Bdellovibrio bacteriovorus: one gene and its partner. The protein of the gene in region 1 interacts with the protein of each later gene in a pairwise test. Links are inferred from orthologs where the notes say so. Each region holds a gene or a part of one and is shown on either strand. Other genes may lie near its edges.

Evidence for each region.
Region 2: the proteins of pheT (region 1) and secD interact in binary tests that used the Escherichia coli proteins (3 or more experiments, as listed by UniProt). The link is inferred for Bdellovibrio bacteriovorus from one-to-one orthologs.

Annotation. Positions count from the first base shown.
Region 1 is NZ_LUKE01000002.1:202,884-209,192, reverse strand. Bases 1,440-4,560 are described here. They hold pheT (phenylalanine--tRNA ligase subunit beta), read left to right. Parts: upstream 1,440-1,839; coding sequence 1,840-4,281; downstream 4,282-4,560. Other genes in these bases: AZI86_RS11465 (integration host factor subunit alpha), read left to right, coding at 4,371-4,560; pheS (phenylalanine--tRNA ligase subunit alpha), read left to right, coding at 1,440-1,843. Outside these bases: AZI86_RS11480 (16S rRNA (guanine(527)-N(7))-methyltransferase RsmG), read right to left, coding at 1-704; more of pheS, read left to right, coding at 818-1,439; more of AZI86_RS11465, read left to right, coding at 4,561-4,706; AZI86_RS11460 (MerR family transcriptional regulator), read left to right, coding at 4,681-5,247; AZI86_RS11450 (nuclear transport factor 2 family protein), read right to left, coding at 5,465-5,821; AZI86_RS11445 (trypsin-like serine protease), read left to right, coding at 6,032-6,309.
Region 2 is NZ_LUKE01000003.1:25,895-32,006, forward strand. The notes cover bases 1,036-3,959. They hold secD (protein translocase subunit SecD), read left to right. Parts: upstream 1,036-1,612; coding sequence 1,613-3,307; downstream 3,308-3,959. Other genes in these bases: AZI86_RS12560 (hypothetical protein), read left to right, coding at 1,036-1,113; yajC (preprotein translocase subunit YajC), read left to right, coding at 1,275-1,613; secF (protein translocase subunit SecF), read left to right, coding at 3,320-3,959. Also shown: more of AZI86_RS12560, read left to right, coding at 124-1,035; more of secF, read left to right, coding at 3,960-4,273; single-stranded-DNA-specific exonuclease RecJ, read left to right, coding at 4,282-6,009; 7-cyano-7-deazaguanine synthase QueC, read left to right, coding at 6,006-6,112. UniProt on the Escherichia coli protein: Part of the Sec protein translocase complex. Interacts with the SecYEG preprotein conducting channel. SecDF uses the proton motive force (PMF) to complete protein translocation after the ATP-dependent function of SecA.

The DNA of each region.
Region 1 (6,309 bases):
GACCACTCTTTTTTTGCGGCGGCAATTTCTGGATCAACCCCGGGGCCTTTCATGAAATAAACGCGCCCGCCAATTTGCAGGCCGTTGATCACATTACCCAAGGTATTGCCGATGTCTTCCACCGCACGCGTGATCGCCCCGCGAATCGGGTAGACACAGTGACGATTGATATTGCGGCCCAAAATATCAAGATTTTTTAGACCCATTTCAGAGCGTACATGCTTTAAGAACTCCACACGGCGCTGCACACCTTCTCCTAAAAGAATTTGTTCTTCAGGGAACATGATTTTAAGCGGAATCCCCGGAAAGCCCGGGCCGGTGCCAACATCTAGCAATGGGAACTGCAGTTCAGTGTGTTTTAAAATGATGATCGAGTCGATAAAGTGTTTAATGGCGACATCGCGAAGTTTGAGCAAACGCGTGAAGTTCTCTTTTTCCTGATTCAACATCAAAAGGCGATAAAAGTGCGCTAATTGTTGGCGTTGCGAATGGGAAACCATATCAAACCCATGATTGCGGAAAACATCAGCAAGTCGGTCATTGGCTTCTGGCAGTTCATAGATGGTTTCAGGTTTTTTATGGCGTCCTTGGCCTGATTCACTCCGGCTCTGCCGGAGTAGGGACGGATCAGTGCCCATGGCCTTGTGTTTGGCCTCTTGACGAGCTTTGTAGGGACTGTAATTGGTTTTATTCTTATGCGCCATAAAGAGCCGGGTCACCATAGGACTAAAGATATGAAAGCTCAAGCTTTTTTCTGCACCGTGTGTAAAAGCTAAAACCTTGAAAATACGAGGTTCTGGGGTGATTATGAGACCCTATGTCGACGACCAAACTAGAATCTATCAAAGACGCAGCACTGACAGCCATTAAAGCGGCTCCTAGCTCTAAAGAACTCTATGACCTGAAGGTCCAATACCTGGGAAAAAGCGGTTCCTTAACCGAAATCATGAAAGAGATGGCCTCTCTTCCTAAGGAAGAGAAACCCCTTTTTGGAAAAAAAGTGAATGAGGTGAAGGCCCTTTTAGAGCAGGCCTATACAGAGGCTGAAGAAGCTTTAAAGAAAAAAGAGATTTCAAGCAAAATGGCCGCTGAAGAAATCGACATGACTTTGCCAGCGATGAGCCGTTTTAAGGGCACTCAGCACCCCGTGCACATCGTGACCGAAGAGATCTTCACCGTGATGGCGCGCCTTGGGTACAGCATCCGCACCGGACCCCTGATCGAAAAGGACTATTATAACTTTGAAGCTCTCAATATCCCGGCGGACCATCCCGCGCGTGATATGCAAGACACATTTTATATCGATAAATCGCATGTTTTGCGTACGCACACATCCCCCATCCAGATTCATTCGTTAGAAACCGAAAAACTTCCCCTGCGCGTGATTGGTACAGGGCCGGTGTTTCGTTCAGACAGTGATATCTCTCACTTGCCGAACTTTCATCAGATTGAAGCTTTGTGCGTGGATGAGAAAGTCTCTATGGCGGATCTTAAAGGGACGATCAGCTTTTTTGTGCGAGAGTTTTTTGGGCCAGGTCTGAAAACTCGTTTCCGCCCGAGCTTTTTCCCGTTCACTGAACCTTCAGCCGAAGTGGACTGCTCTTGTCCGATTTGCAAAGGCAAAGGGTGTTCTTTGTGTAAACAATCAGGTTGGATCGAGATCGGTGGTTGTGGTTTGGTAAATCCCAAAGTGTTCCAAGCGGCGAAAATTGAATATCCAAAGTGGCAAGGTTTTGCGTTTGGTTTTGGAATTGAGCGCATGGCGATCATTAAATACGGCATCGAAGATATTCGTTTATTCCCCGAAAATGATGTTAGATTTTTAAGGCAGTTTGTAAAATGAAAATCAGCTTAAAGTGGCTTCAAGATTATGTAGATGTGACGGAGTTCTTCCAAAACCCGGATGTTTTAGCGGAAGCTTTAACTCGGGGAGGCTTAGAGGTTGAAGAAATCACCAATCGCGCGAAGGATTTTCATCACGTGGTGGTGGGGCATATCTTAGAAAAAGATAAACATCCTAACGCCGATAAACTTTCTTTGTGTCGTGTGTCCACGGGCGAAGGTGTTGTTCACCAAATCGTTTGCGGAGCGCAAAATCACAAAACCGGGGATCGCGTGATCGTGGCTTTACCAGGGGCGGTTTTGCCCGGGAATTTTGCGATTAAAAAAGCAGCCGTGCGTGGTGTTGATTCTGCGGGAATGCTGTGCTCTTTAAAAGAGCTGGGCTTAGCGAAAGAATCTGACGGGATTGCGATCCTGCCTGCGGATGCGCCGGTTGGAAAACCTTACGCGGAATACGCGGGTTATGATGACATTACTTTTGAATTAAAAGTAACGCCGAATCGCGCGGATTGTTTAAGTCATTTTGGCTTAGCCCGCGAAGTGGCGTGCTTGTTTGGTAAGGAATTAAAATCTCCGGTTGTAGAGCCAAAAACATCTTCAGGCTCGACCAAAAAAGAAATCGCTTTAGAAGTAAAAGCTTTTGATATGTGTCCTCGTTACACGGGCAGATACATCAAGGGAGTCAAAGTCGGTCCTTCGCCATCGTGGCTGGTGAAACGCTTAGAAAGTGTGGGCATGAATTCTATCAATAACATCGTCGACGTGACTAATTACGTGATGATGGAATTGGGGCAGCCTTTGCATGCGTTTAATTCTGCCGATATCGGTGGAAAGAAAATCATCGTTGATAAAGCCGTGAAAGGCGAGAAATTCACCACGCTGGATGGGACAGATATCACTTTAACGGGCGAAGAGCTGACCATTCGCGATGCGAATCGTCCGGTGTGTTTAGCGGGCGTTGTGGGTGGCAAAAACTCGGGCGTTTCTGAAGCAACTACCAATGTGTTTTTGGAAGCCGCTTACTTTTTGCCAATGAGTGCGCGAAAAACTTCGCGTTCTCACGGAATTGATACGGATTCGGGATACCGCTTTTCTCGGGGCGTGGATCCAGACGGGGCTTTGCGCGGTTTAAACCGTGCGACGCAGTTGATTTTGCAAGTCGCGGGCGGGGAAGCCTTTGGCGACCCTCATGATTTCTATCCAAATCCCGTGAAAAAAGCCAAGGTCAGTATCGATATCCAAACAGTCAGTGACCGCTTAGGTTATGAGGCTGAAGAACTTAAGTTTGTCGATTTTATGAAGCGTTTAGGGTGTCAGGTTGAAAAATCCGGCAACGGTTTTTCAGTTTTGCCACCGACCTTCCGTTTTGACTTGGAACAAGACATGGATTTGGTCGAAGAATATGCGCGCTTAAATGGCTATGAGCATATTCCAGAAGCTCTGCCTGAATTTAAAGAAATGCCTTCGGCTCATGATAAAGCCTTTATGCTCAATCGGACGACCAGTGAACTGGTTCGTGCCGAAGGCTTCCAGCAAGCGTTTAACTTTGCGTTTGTGGGATCTAAAGCGGAAAAAGCATTCTTGGGTTCATTGGAATCACTTAAAGCCGCCGGTTTAACGGCTTCGGCTAAAGAGATTCGTTTGATGAATCCTTTAAACGAAGAAATGGACGTGATGCGCACGTCTTTAAGTTTTGGTTTATTTAAAAACATGAACTACAACTTCCACGCTGGCAATATGGCGGGTCGCTTGTTTGAGATCGGCAATGCTTTTTCAATCAAAGAAGATGGCGGGTATTTAGAAAACTCTCGTTTGGCGATGATTGCTTGGGGAAGATCTGAAAATCTTTGGACGAAGTCTTTAGAAACTCCGTTGGTGTTTGAACTTAAAGCAACGGTTGAAGTTTTGTTGAAGTCTTTAAATATTGGATCGTACACCTGGGTGATGCCGGCCAATAAAGCTGAAGTTCCAGGATTCTTGCATCAAGGTCAGTTCGCGCAGCTTTTGGTTGAAGGTAAAAAAGTGGGTTTTATCGGAACTCTTCATCCGGTGTTACTGGATGACAATAAAATCCGTGTGCCTGCCGCTTTGGCAGAGCTTGATTTAGATCAACTTTATAAGGGTCAACCTCGTCCGTATCGCATTCAAAGTATTTCTAAGTTCCAAGTGGTGGAGCGTGATTTCGCGTTTGTGATGCCGAAATCATTGAAGGTCGGCGATGTTTTAAAAGACATTCGCAAGGCGGGAGCGCCGTTATTGGTGAATGTGGATGTTTTTGACTTGTATGAAGGTGAAAAGATGGAAGCGGATAAGAAGTCCGTCGCTATCCGTATCTGGTTGCAAGACAAAAATGCCACACTGCAGGATGCGCAGATCAATGAGACGACAGGAAAGGTGCTTGAAAGCTTAAAGAAGAATTTTAATCTTTCGGTGCGATAAATTCTTGATAAGTATCAATATGTTGATACGCTTTGCTTATATAACGGAGTAAACTAATTATGGCGGGCCAAAACTTAGGTAAATCAACTGTGACTAAGGCCGATATCGTAGAGAACGTCTATCAAAAGATCGGTTTCTCGAAAAAGGAAGCGTCTGAACTTGTTGAGCTTTGCTTTGACACTTTAAAAGACGTTTTGCAAAACGGGGATAAAGTTAAAATCTCGGGCTTTGGTAACTTTGTCGTTCGTGGAAAAAACGAAAGAATTGGTCGCAACCCGCAAACGGGTGAGCAAATCAAAATCTCCGCTCGTCGCGTTCTTACGTTCCGTCCGTCTCAAGTCTTGAAGGCGATGTTGAATGGTGAAGAGTATGCTCACTTAAAAGATGAGGATGATGACGATGACGATTACGACGACAATGAATAATCCTGAAGTCCTCGAAGCAGATCTTGAAACGTCGTCAGATTCTGACGGCGCCCAAATGGAGCTAGCTTTAGGGGACAGTCACTTGGATTTCATCGAAGAAGCGGAAAAGGAAATGCCTTTGACAGCTTCGGCGCCTCTTTCTATTCCCGCGATGCTTTGTGATGACAAGCTGTTGGAAGAGATCAACGCTATTCCGGATAAGATGGGATTTAAAATCGGCGATGTGGCCGAAATTCTTGGTATCAAACAATACGTTCTTCGTTATTGGGAAACCGAGTTTGATATTCTTAAGCCTAAAAAAGCTTCTAATAATCAACGCATGTACACGCGTAAAGACGTGGAAAATGCGCTTTTGATCCGCAAACTTTTGCACCGTGATCGTTTTTCGATTGAAGGTGCTCGAAACGCAATGAAAGAACTCAAAGCCCATGTCCGCAAAGAAAAAGACATGAGCCAAGTGATTCATAAGCTAGATAACATGAACGACTCGGTTGAAAATCTGATCAGTGATATTCGCCGCATTCGTCATATGTTTGATTAATAAATTATAAAACGATCTGCGCGTGGCTCAGCTTGGTAGAGCACTTGCTTGGGGTGCAAGAGGTCGCTGGTTCAAATCCAGTCGCGCAGACCATCTAAAGGTCGACTCCCGAAGAGATAACACAGGATCCTTTTTTAAAGCTCATCTCTGACGAAAAGGTGAGACTAGGCTAACGAGTGTTTTCTTGTCGCGGATTTTGATTAGCCATTAAAACCTCCTATGCTAAATGCTTGATCTCGACGGCATAAGCATTGAGCTCTGCCATTTTCCCACCCCTGAATCGCCAAACGTCACAGTACTTCGAATGAACAGACTTTCCATTTGTGTCTTTAATTGTAATGTCACCTTCGACTGCCAGTACATCCCCTTGGATGATCCAGGAGGCCGCATTAAAGTCAGGCGGTGAAGAGTAAGTCTTTTTCATCCAAGCACGGACTTGTTCTTTTCCCTTAAGGTATTCATCGCCAATCATATTCCAGATAATATCGTCCACGCAAAATTCCAAAAACCCTTCAAAGTTTCCTTTAGAGATGGCTGCGTTCGCTTCTTCAAGGGTGGCTTTGTTGTCGTTCATGCTTCCTCCGAAAATTCGATGGCCTTAATGTACCTCGGTTTTTATTGAAGAGCATCTTTGAGGTCGCTGCCTTTTGTCACAGAATCCTACCGCCGAAGCCAGGTCCTATAGATTGAATCTGGAGAGCCGAAGATCGTCACAACGTCAGAAAAGTAACAGGCGAACTTGAGGTGAGCTTTTGATATAGTGGCGTCGAATGAGGAGCCTAAAATGAGTCGATCATTGGTGATTTTGTTGGCGGTACTGTTGAGTAAAAGTTTTGTAGCTCATGCTATGGTCGTACCCAACATTAAGTTAGAACCTCAACAATCTGAAAGCATGGCTCACTCCGTTGTATATCAGGGAAACGCCGTCAAACCCGATAATCCTATATCGAAGTCCACTTTCAGCGTCGTGAGTTATAATCAGGAAGATCCGTCATGGATGAACCCGGGTTGCACGGGGACCGTCATTGCTCCTCGCGCAATACTCACGGCCGCGCACTGCTT
Region 2 (6,112 bases), on another replicon or contig:
TGTTCACCGCAACGTTGTGCGTGGAGAACACGTGGTGTCACAACGGGCGTTCCCATGCGTTGACAATAAAGACCCGAACGCAATAGGTTTGCTCCGATCATTTGGGAATGCTTCGGGAGGAAGATGAAAGCACTGCTTCTAGTCATTTTGGTCCTTGGGGCTTTGTCTGGGAATGCGGCACCTGATCCGGGGGGCGGCGGTGGCACCGTGGGAAACGGTGGTGACGTGGTGGTGTGTCCTGCTCTAAACACGGTCCTGCTTTTAGATATCTATGAGGCCGATAAGCTCCGTGGATTTAAGTTATCCTTGGGAAGCTCGGAGTTGACCGTAAAGCAGAAAATTCAAATCGCTATCGCACGTCTTAAAAGACTTGATCCGGTTCGCGCATCGACCGTGGATTACAACGCAAATACTTTTTTTAAGGAAGCAAAGTTCATCAGCGGTATTGCCCTTCGCGATGTGGAAGATTCTTTAGAACCTTTTTTACCGGCGGGCTGCCATAAAGAACAAATCGCCATTCAAAATGCGAAGGTCGTGCCCGAAGATCCTTTTTACGTTGTTAATGCCGAGCTGTGGGAAAAATTAGATAACGACAATCAAGCAGCTCTAGTGATCCACGAAGCTATATTCCGAGCCGCACGGGGAACATGGTCTTCATCCCTGGTGCGACTGCTAAACTCGGCGGCATTTTCGGATCGCTTTGATAATCTACCGGTCGGTGCTTACTATAAATTTATGTCGGGGACGGAATTAGCCTCAACCGTAAAGGCGGTTTATGCCGGCAACGATGTTTGGTATTACCAGCTTGAAGAGCAGTGGAACTTTAGGCATTTCTTTTCTTTGCCACGATTTGAAAATTCCGCAGATATAGGTGTGACCTGGGAACGGGCTTGCGGCTTTACTTGGGGAAAACCCATTACGCCCGCAGATCTGCCGGTGATGAAAGATCTGGTGCAAAATAATTACGGCACTCCGGAGACCGTTCCGGTTTGGGTTCAGACAGGCGAAGCAAACGCTCAACCCTTCTGGCTCAGTTTACTGGCGCCGGTGCAAAGCGTACTTCAAGAGGCTAAATATCAAGTATGGTGCAAAGGAGCGAAGTTTCCTTATTAAGTCCTGATGGGGTGGGTCGCAAATGCAGCTGTGCAGCGCTCTGAAGTGATCCCCGGCGCATCGCGCCAGGGCTGCTCTTAAAAATGGCAACTCGACTTAAATATTGATTCTTCCTAATAATAATGATGAATTTTTATGTCATCGTTCAAATTGGAGGACTCATGTTTAACGGACTTCTTGTATCTACAGCTCACGCGCAAACCGCGACTGGCTCTCAGCCCTCGGCCTTCGAAATGTTTGTGCCGTTTATCTTTATCTTTGTTATTTTTTACTTCCTTATTATTCGCCCCCAATCCAAACGCCAAAAAGATCATCAGAAATTTTTGACGGAAGTGAAACGTGGGGACGAGGTGGTGACTTCATCGGGCATTTTAGGCCGCATTGAAGGTATCACGGACCAATTCGTGACTTTGGAAATTGCTGACGGCGTGCGCGTGAAAATGCTTCGCAGTCAGATTGCAACATCTCAGAAAGCAGCAACACAAGAGGAAAAGAAATAATGGACGGACTTCGTTGGAGATCGATTCTCGCGGCTTTAGGAATCGCGGCGGCACTTGTTTGGGTGGTGCCGAATGTAGTAAGCTTTGGTGAAAACTCATGGTGGCCAAGCAAGCAAAAGCTCAACTATGGCTTGGACATTCAAGGTGGTTTGCACCTTGTAATGGGTGTTGACGTAGACGGCGTTGTTCGTGAAAGCACCAACCGCTTGATTGCGGCTTTAAAAGTTGAAATGCCGAAAGAAAACGTCAAAGTGGCTGACATCAAATCTGAAAAACCAGAAGCCGGCGAAATCACTTTCGTGGTAGCTCAAGCCTCTGATAAGGCGGCTGTTGAAAAATTCATCGCCGATAAACATCCGACGCAGTTGCAGGTTGTAAGCTCAACCGACACAACTATTTTGGCTCGCTACTTTGATGCGTATTTGAATGACTATAAAAATCGCGTTATTCAACAAGCCATCGAAACCATCCGTAATCGTATCGATGAATTCGGGGTGGCAGAGCCTTCGATTTCTCAACAAGGTGCAAACCGCATCCTAGTTCAATTACCGGGTATGGCCGATGCTGAAAAAGCAAAACAGTTGATCAATACCACGGCTAAATTGGATTTCATGATCGTGGATACTAGCATGCAGCAAGCGACTTTACAAAATCTAGTCAACGAAGCTGAAAAAGCCGGGAACTATAATTTGCAGTCAATGAAGTATTCGGAGTACGTCGCGAAGATCAACGAAGATCTTAAAGGCAAAATCCCTGAAAAAACCGCTGTGTACTTTGAAAAAGCGGGCAACGTAACGACTATCGATGCGGGGGCCATTCCTCATTTACTTAGAACAGACACGGATCTTGGTGGGGGCTCTTTGGATGACGCCTTTGTTGGGTATGACCAATACGGCGCCCCTCAAGTGTCACTGAACTTCAACGCCGCTGGCGCAGCGAAGTTTGCCGACCTAACAGGTAACAACGTGGGTAAGCAAATGGCGATCGTTTTGGATAAAATCGTCAAATCAGCACCCAGCATCCGTGATCGTATTGCGGGTGGCAGTGCGGTGATCACTTTGGGTTCTACCGGTGATCGTAATAAGAGCATGGATGAAGCAAAGATGATTTCAACATCTCTTCGTGCGGGGGCCTTGCCAGCGTCTTTAGAGCAGCTTGAAGAGCGTCGTGTAGGTCCTACATTGGGAGCAGATGCTTTACATAAAGCGATGATGGGGGCTTATGCCGGGGCGGCTTTGATCGTTCTTTTCATGCTTGTCTATTATAAGACCATGGGTGCGGTGGCTTCTCTTTCACTAGCGGTGAACATTTTGTCACTTTTTGCTTTGATGACTTCAATGGGTTTCACACTGACATTGCCAGGTATTGCGGGTATCGCTTTGACAATTGGTTTTGCGGTCGATGCGAACGTTCTTATTAATGAACGTATTCGTGACGAAATTCGTATGGGCCATGGCATCCAAGTGGCGATCAAAGAAGGATACAGCCGTGCGATGTCGGCGATCATCGACGCCAATGCAACGACAGCCGCTACCGCCGTGGTTTTATTGTACTTCGGTACAGGCCCGGTGCGTGGTTTCGCCGTTACATTGTTAATCGGTATCATCACATCGTTGTTTGCGAACGTGTTTGTGTCCAAAGTTATCGTGGATAACATGGTCTACAAATTTAACTTTAAAAAAATTGCTGTATAGTTGGTGATGTAAATGAGCGTATTTAACGAAAACTCATATGGACGTTTTGATTTCGTAGGTAAAGCGTGGCTTTTCGGCGGAATCTCTTTAATTTTGACAGTGGCTTCTTTGATTTACCTTGCAGTCGCGGGTTTGAATTATGGTATCGACTTTAAAGGTGGTACCGAGATTCAGGTGAAGTTTGATCAGGGTGTGACGATTGAACAGGTTCGTGACACGGTGACTTCTTTAAATCTTGGAGATGTTGGCGTGCAATCTTTCGGTGAGGGAAATGAATACATCATTCGTTTCCAAGGTCGTGAAGGTGCCACGGATAAAGAAACCAATGAAATCCTAAATAAAGACTTAACTGTCATTCGTGAATCTATCACGAAAACTTTTGCGGCGAGCAATCCGGACATCCGCCGTGTTGACACCGTCGGACCTCAAGTGGGGGCGGAACTAAAACGTAACGGTTTACTAGCGGTATTTTACTGCTTGCTAGTGATCTTGATCTACGTTGCTTTGCGCTTTGACTATAAATATGCGCCGGGCGCGGTTCTTTGCTTATTCCATGATGCGGTTATCACATTGGCCGTTTTCAACTTGGTGGGTAAAGAAGTGAATGTGGCCATCTTGGCTGCGATCATGACGTTGATTGGTTTCTCTTTAAATGACACCATCGTCGTATTTGACCGTATCCGTGAGGTTGAAGGCCATTCAACCGACAAAGGGTCAAAGTTTATCATTAACAGATCTATCAATGAGATGTTGATTCGTACTTTGATCACTTCAGGTTCCACATTCGTTTCTGCAATCTGCTTGTACATCTTTGCTGATGGCACAGTTGAAGACATCGCCTTTGCGATCAGCGTGGGTGTGTTCTTCGGTACTTATTCTTCTATTTACGTAGCCGCTCCGCTGGTTATGGCGATGGAAAAATTGGGTGCCATGAGAAAGTCTGCGACTAAAGCAGCTAGAGCTTAAGGATTAAAATGAACCCTTTATGGAAGTCGCGCGAATCAGCCGGAGAAGTCCAGGCTCCTTCTCAAGTGGGAGGAGGGTGGCCCTCTCTGATCGGAAAGATTCTTGCGGCCCGGGGGTTTGAAGACTCGGGGAATGTAGAAAAACTTCTCTTCCCCAAGCTCGCGGACTTGAAAGATCCTCTTTTGATGAAGGGGATGTCTCAAGCTCTTGAGCGCCTGGGTCAGGCGTATTTGAATAACGAAAAAATCTGCATCTATGCCGACTTCGATTTAGACGGAACATCAGGTCTAGCTCTTTTGAAGACGGGGATGCTTGCTTTGGGATTCCCTCGCGTTCAGCATTACCAACCCAAACGCTTGTCCGAAGGTTACGGTTTTCACGTGGCCGCGGTGGAAGAACTTCATCGTCAAGGGGTGACGGTTATTATCACGGTCGATGTCGGGATCACCGCCCATGCGGCCGTTTCAAGAGCTAAGGAATTAGGCATTGATGTCATCTTAACGGATCACCATTTGCCGGCGGATTCTATTCCGGACGCTTATGTTGTCGTGAACCCCAATCAAGGGGATTGCCTTTCGGATTTGGGATACCTCTGTGGCGCAGGTGTGGCCTTCTATCTTCTTCGTGGTTTAAAACGTTACTTTCAAGACCACCCACAACTGCCTAAAAATAATTGGGATTTAAAAGAAGTTTTAGATTATTTCACCATCGGTACTTTGACTGATATGGTGCCCTTGGTGGACGACAATCGTGTCTTAGTTAAGCACGGATTATTAAGGCTGGCTGACACCAAGCGTGCCGGACTTCGAGCTTTACTTGAAGAGTTGGATTTGGTGGATCGCCCCTTAACCAGTCAAGATGTGGCGATTCGTTTTGCGCCAAAATTAAACGCTCTTTCGCGCATGGAATCCGGCATTTTGCCGGTGGATATTTTCTTACTTGAAGATCAATCCCAAGCTCGCGATATGGTTCGTCAGGTGATGAAGAACAACTCCACCCGCGTGCAATTGCAAAACGATGCGGAAGTGGAAGCTCAAGAATTACTTAAAGAGTGGCCTCATAAAGACTTTGTTTTCGTGGCTTCTAAAAATTTCCATCGCGGGGTCGTGGGCTTGATTGCGACAAAGCTCACCCAAGTGTTCAATAAGCCGGCCTTTGTGGGTTCCGTCGGCGATGACGGCATGATTGTGGGCAGTGCGCGTTTACCGCAAGGACAAGAAGCGTGTTTGGTGACGGCGATGTCGGGATCCCAAGACATTTTAAGTCGTTTCGGGGGACATTCGGCGGCAGCGGGTTTTGAAATTGCTGAAACGCGGGTGCCACAGTTTATTACGCAGCTTTCTCAGCATTTTTCGGATTTGCGTGAAAAGCCCAAACCTTTAGAAATCTTCTATGATGTTGAGGCGAAACTGGCCGAAGTCAGCTCTGGACTTATGAAGTGGTATGACTTTGTCGGTCCTTTCGGCGTGGGTTTTAATATTCCGCTGATTCATTTTTCCCGGGTCCAAGTTCTTTCAAAACGAGAATTAAAAGGCGGCCACTTGCGTTTAAAAATTGCCGATGGCGATGGGCAGGGGGGCACAGAAGCATTGCTCTTTACACCGACTCCTCGTCAAGCAGCCACCTTGCAAGACATCCCGGGTTTTTATGATATTTTGGGTGAATTGCAGTGGAATTATTTTGCCGGACAGAAAACCATTCAAATCCTTATTCGTGATTTAAAGGCGGCTCCATGAGTTCGCGCTCTAAAAAAGTCGTTGTTCTTTTATCCGCCGGGCTTGATTCCACGGTGAATATTTATGAAGCCATCAAGCATCGCCATGAAGTGGTTTTAGCTTT